Regions from separate parts of the Clostridioides sp. LIBA-2809 genome, predicted to be linked through region 1. Evidence: riboswitches for the same ligand, from Rfam matches in the RefSeq annotation. Region 1 holds a riboswitch; the other holds the start of a gene.
The links. Region 1 has a riboswitch for cobalamin ahead of ACTG44_RS02220 (energy-coupling factor ABC transporter permease). Riboswitches for the same ligand answer to the same signal wherever they lie in the genome.
Positions count from the first base shown of each region.

Region 1 (3,218 bases):
TTGAAGAAAAAGCCATTAAAGATAGGCCAGGAATAGAAGATATAAGAAGAAATGCTTATAAAGATATTGTTTCACGTTTTACCAAAATACACAACGACAATATTATGGATAAAATTAAATATGCATTTGTACTTTATAATATGGACAAGCATCCAGCATTAGACAGTTTGACTAGAAGAATAGTTAATGACATAAGGAATGTAGATACAAATCAAGATATTATGGAGATTTTAAAAGCATTAGATGTTATATATTTAACTTATTTTGAATATATATTAAATGGAGAAGAAAGTAGTTCTACATATGATGAAAATAATGTAAAAGATGTTGAAGTAAACTTTGATACATTTGCTGACTTTATGTATGAAGAACTTTATAGTGAAGAAGAAGAAAATATTATTGAAAGTGATATAGATTCTATATCTTCATCTATGCTTGTAGAAGGAGTGGGAGATTTTGAAGATTCTCAATCTAGTAATTCAGCAGATAGAGTTATATATGTTGATGAAGAGACTGCAAATAAAATATATTCAAAGATAGAACATTATTATGGAAAAACTTATTTGAGTAAAGGTGAAATTAAGAAGATTGAAACACAAAACTGTAGAAATGTTCATGAAGGGTGTAGAATCCACTTTACGGATGGAGTTCTTAGAAGTGAGTGTAATAATGTATTCCAACTAAAATATGTAACAAGACAAAAAGAAAATAATTTAGGAAAATTTAGAGAACATGCTAGAATGTATAGACAGCAGATAAAAAGATTAAAAGAAAGTTTAGCTAGAATTTTAATAGAAGAAAATGCTAAAACTAGAGTGTACTCTGATTGTGGCACTATATTAGCAAATAGAGCTTGGAGAGTGGGTAGAAGTAATAATAATAAAATATTTTATAAAGATATAGAAAATGAAAAAGGGAAATATGTTATTGATATATTATTGGATGCAAGTGGTTCTCAAAGTAGAAATCAAGGAAATGTAGCAATTCAGGCTTATATAATAGCAAATGCTCTAACAGAAGTTGGTATACCAAATAGAGTTATGGGATTCTCTAGTTTTTTAGACTATACAATATTAAAAAGATTTAAAGATTATGATGATAGTTTAAAAAATAGTGAAAATATCTTTGAATACTTTTGTGCGGGTAATAATAGAGATGGTTTAGCTATAAAATCCATATGTAGTGGTCTAATAAATAGAGATGAAGAAAATAAAATTTTGATAGTTCTTAGTGATGGAAGACCAAATGATGTAAAGATAGGAAAAAATAGTGAGAGAACCTTAAGAGGAGAAAAAGCTTATAGAGGTATAATTGGTTTGAGAGATACAGCAAATGAAGTAAGAAAGGCTAGAAAACAAAATATATTGGTATTAGGAGTATTTACAGGGAAAGAATCAGAGCTTGAAGCTGAAAGATTAATATATGGAAATGATTTTATATATTCAAAAGATATAACTAGATTTTCTGATGTGGTTTCAATGTATTTGAAGAAGATAATTAGAAATTAATTAAAGTTGTAAAAAATAATTTATATACATAAAAATATAAAAACAAATAAAATCTGTAAAAAATGTAGAAATTTTCACAGAAAAGGTATACAATGATTTATATAGAAAATGATTTAAGAATAATTTAAAAATTAAATATATAATATTATAGGTTCTTCAAGCAAGATTAATAGGGAAAAAGGTTAAATTCCTTTACAGCCCCCGCTACTGTGATGCAGACGAAACTTTTGTTAGCCACTATGATGATATATTTTTATATTTCATGGGAAGGAAGAGGAGTAGGAAGAAGCTAAGTCAGGAGACCTGCCTAAAATATTAAAGTAATTTCTTCGGGGATGGAGAAAGTTTCTTATAATAATTATACAGATATGTTTATTTTATGTGTTTGTATTTGGATTGTCAAAAATTAGAAGCCTAACCATCGAGTTAGGCTTTTTTATTTTTAAAATAAATCAGACATGTATTATTTATATTTTAATTATTAGAAAAGGGAGAGAGGGGATAGTAAAATGAAACAAAATATCAAATTAGGGGTTATAGCTGCACTTATGTTAATCATTTTAACTCCAGTTACATCAAATGCAATGCACATAATGGAAGGGTACTTACCAGTAAAATGGTCTATAGCATGGGGAGTTATATTTATACCATTTTTCTTAGTAGGACTAAAATCGATAGGAAAAATAGTAAAGCAAGACCCTAAAAAGAAAGTATTATTAGCACTATGTGGAGCATTTGTATTTGTGTTGTCAGCACTAAAAATACCTTCAGTAACAGGAAGTTGTTCACATCCTACTGGAGTAGGTCTTGGAGCAATAATGTTTGGACCAAGTGTAATGTTTGTTCTTGGAACTATAGTTTTAATATTCCAAGCATTACTATTAGCGCATGGAGGAATAACTACTTTAGGAGCTAATGCTTTTTCAATGGCTATTATAGGACCAATTATATCATTCTTAATATTTAAAGCATTAAAGAAAAAAGACGGAAATAATGCAATACCAGTATTTCTTGCAGCAGCAATAGGAGATTTGGCTACATATACGATAACTTCGATACAGTTAGCACTGGCTTTTCCAGACCCATCAGGTGGAGTGATGGCTTCAGCAATTAAGTTTTTAGGAATTTTCTTTATGACTCAAATACCAATAGCAATAGCAGAAGGTATACTTACTGTAATTGTATATAACTTAGTTACAGAAAATGGAGAAAAAAGCATACTAGAAAATAATGATAAAGGAGTTAAAGCTAATGAGTGCTAAAACAAAAACGAAAACTAATATATTACTACTTTTATTAGTAGTGGCTCTTATTATATTCCCATTACTTGTTAACTCAGGTGCTGAATATGGAGGAGCAGATGGTGAAGCTGAAAGTGAAATTACTAAAATAAATCCAGATTATGAACCATGGTTTAGTAGCCCATATGAGCCACCAAGTGGAGAAATAGAAAGTTTATTATTCTCTGCACAAGCAGCATTAGGTGCTGGTGTAATAGGGTACATATTAGGTGTTCAAAAAGGAAAGAGAAGCTAATTATGCTTATAATTGATAAATATGCATATACAAATAGATTAAGTAAAGTAAATCCAAATAAAAAAGTAGCCATAGGAGTAATCTTTCTGATTGCTTCTATGGTAATAAAAAATATATTTGTTTTAAGTGGAATTATGATTTTAATGAGTATTTTAGTTGTTTGTGTGGCTGGAA
Region 1 covers NZ_CP197004.1:393,571-396,788, forward strand. Annotated here, with positions in the region: gene ACTG44_RS02215 (vWA domain-containing protein) at 1-1,508, shown strand, start outside; cobalamin riboswitch at 1,641-1,833, shown strand; gene ACTG44_RS02220 (energy-coupling factor ABC transporter permease) at 2,018-2,770, shown strand; gene ACTG44_RS02225 (energy-coupling factor ABC transporter substrate-binding protein) at 2,760-3,044, shown strand; gene cbiQ (cobalt ECF transporter T component CbiQ) at 3,047-3,218, shown strand, end outside.

Region 2 (3,218 bases), 1.2 Mb from region 1:
ATTATATCTTTGGATACACTGTTATAAATGATATTTCTGCTAGAAAGTTACAAAAAGAGCATGTTCAATGGTTTAGAGGAAAGGGATTAGATACATTTACATCTTTAGGGCCATGTATCGTACATAAAAGTGCAATTTCTTTTCCTGTAAAACTTAAGGTATGCAGTAGAGTAAATGGTGAAGAAAGACAAAATTCTAATACAAGGTTATTCATATCAGACATTTCAGACATAGTTTCAGAACTTTCAAAAGGTATGACTTTAGAGGCTGGAGATATTATAGCTACTGGTACACCTTCTGGAGTTGGTATGGGTTTTTCACCTCCTCGATATATGAGTAGTGGAGATGTAATTGAATGTGAGGTTGAAAGTATTGGAATTTTAAGAAATTACATTAAGTAAATGTTTTAATATAGGTAATGTTAAGGCAGAACCTGAATGTATTAAATGAACATATTAAAATAAATTTTAGGAGTTTAAATTATGAAAGCAGAATTTTTGACACCAGTGGTTACAATATTTGATGAAGAAGGAAATTTAGATAAAGAAGGAAATAAGAAAGTCTATGACCATCTTATAGATGGAGGAGTAGATGGCCTAGTTGTAATGGGAAGTACTGGAGAGTTCTTTAATATGTCTATGGATATGCAAAAAGAACTTATAGATTTAGTAATTAATCATGTTAATAAGAGAGTAAAAGTGTTTATAGGTACAAGCCGTATGAGTATAAAAGAGTCTATAGAGCTTTCAAATTATGCACATAATAGTGGAGCAGATGGAGTTATGATAATAAGCCCTTATTATTTCTCTCTTGATGATGACAGTATTGAGTTGTTTTATAGCGAAATAGCTAAAAATACAGAAGCTGAAATATATCTATATAATTATCCAGATAGAACTGGTTATGATTTGAGTCCAGAACTTACATTAAGACTTGTAAGAAAGCATAAAAATATAGTTGGTTATAAGGATACAGTAACTTTGATGGGACACACTAGAGATTTAATAAATACTATGAAAGCAGAGTTTCCAGATTTTAAGATATATAGTGGTTATGATGAAAACTTTATACATAATCTAATGTCTGGAGGAGCAGGTTGTATAGGAGGTCTATCAAATTTAATTCCAGAAGTTTGTTCAAAATGGGCAGAAGCTTATAATAATAGAGATATGGATAAGGTTATAGAAATTCAAAAATATATAAATAAAGCTATGGATTTTTATTTAATAACAAACCCATTTATACCAGCAATGAAAAAAGCAATGAATATTAGAGGCTTACAAGTGAGTGATTATATGACTGCACCTTTTATAAAGCCAAATGAAAATCAAGTATATGAGATTAAAAAATTAATGAATGAATTAAATATATGTTAACTGGTTAATTAGATATATAGTAAAAAACGAAGAGTGTTTTAAACTGATTTTTATAGTCATTTTAAACACTCTTTTTTTATATGTTAAATCAACCTTGCAAAGTGGTCAACAATAAACTACAATTATGTTAATAAAAATTAAATAAAATGATACTAGGGTACTATATTAGTTTAATAGGGAAAGTGATGTAAGTTCACTACAACCCCCGCTACTGTATACGGATACGAAATCAAAATCCACTGAGATTTATATGAAAAGTTTTGGGAAGGACGATAGAGGAAAAGCCGTGAGTCAGGAGACCTGCCCAGTATTACATAGGTTCAATTTAGGGTGGAAATTGTAATTTATAATAAAATGAAATATCAATTCATTTTTTGTAAAATTGATATATAAACTTCTCCTTTCTAAATTAGGAGAAGTTTTTTATTTTATTAAAAGGTTATAATTATTAAAGATGACTTTAATATAGTTCTAATGAGATATATTTTAAAAGTATATGTTATTAGAATTTTTAACCACTTATAAAAAATAAAATATTGGAGTGAAAGAGATGAAATTTAAAGTAAATGTTTTAAAGCAATTTTTTCTAAGTATTATGATAGTTATTTTAGTAGGAGGTCTTATAGGATGTAGTAAAAATGATAAAGAGAATGCACAAGTTAGTAGTGGTAAGAAGTTAGAATTAAAATATGCAAGTGGGTTTAGTGTTGAAGACTTAGAGGATGGAATTAAAAAAGTAACTGATGGAGATAAAAGAGAACTAATTTTAATCCCTAAAAAAATTGAAGTTCCTGAAAAGTATAAAAATGCTAATATAGTTAGAACACCTGTAGATAATGTCTTAATAGCATCTACAACACAAGCCTGTTCTCTAAGAACAATAGGTGAGCTAGATAGCATAAAAGCAGTAACAACAGAGGAACAGTATTGGACTATCAAAGAAATTAAAGATTTGATGAAGGACGGAAAGATACATTATGTTGGTTCAAACTTAGCACCAGATTATGAAAAAATAGTAGATTTAAACCCTGATTTAACTATAGTTAGTAGTGGTTTATCAGAAGCTGATACAAAATTTATTGATAAACTAAAAGAATTAGGACTTAACTATGTTGTAGATAATGAATATAAAGAGCAAAATCCATTTGGAAGAATGGAATGGACAAGCTTAATAGCTGCATTTTATGATAAAGAAGATATAGCCACTAGTGAATTAAATAAGACAGTACAAAAGATAGAAGAAGTAAGTAAAAAAATAAAAAACAAAAACAAGCCTAAGGTAGTATGGGCATCTGTATATGAAGGAAATGCTTATGTAGCACCTAAAGATTCATATGTAGATAATATGATAAGAATGGCTGGTGGAATAAATGCATGTGCTTCAATGGATTCAAATGAAGGAAGAGTGAGTATTGAACAACTACATGAAGTTGCAAAGGATGCAGATATATTTGTATACTCATCAAGCTCAGATTATGCACCAAACTTAGAGTCTATAAAATCTAGTGCACCTGTATTGGCTGATTTGGATGTTGTAAAAAATGGTAACTTGTGGGTATTTGCTCCAGATTATTATCAATCAGTAGATAAGACTGATGAATTAATAGTAGATTTAGTTGAGATGTTTCATCCAGGAGCTACAGGTGAAAAAATTAAACATTATATAAATTATGATAAATAATATATAATACGACACTAAAAGATGAGTTTTATGGATTTTAGTTAATATAGATTTGTTAAGAGGGGTATATAAATGGATTTTATCAATAAAATGAGAATAAAGAATACTACAATATTTATAGGACTAATTATAGGCATGATACTTACTTTTTTAGTGTGTGT
Region 2 covers NZ_CP197004.1:3,524,127-3,527,344, reverse strand. Annotated here, with positions in the region: gene ACTG44_RS16730 (fumarylacetoacetate hydrolase family protein) at 1-401, shown strand, start outside; gene ACTG44_RS16725 (dihydrodipicolinate synthase family protein) at 483-1,376, shown strand; cobalamin riboswitch at 1,514-1,698, shown strand; gene ACTG44_RS16720 (ABC transporter substrate-binding protein) at 1,927-3,057, shown strand; gene ACTG44_RS16715 (FecCD family ABC transporter permease) at 3,130-3,218, shown strand, end outside.
Region 2: it holds a riboswitch for cobalamin, as region 1 does, so the genes downstream of both, ACTG44_RS16720 (ABC transporter substrate-binding protein) here and ACTG44_RS02220 (energy-coupling factor ABC transporter permease) in region 1, are expected to answer to the same signal.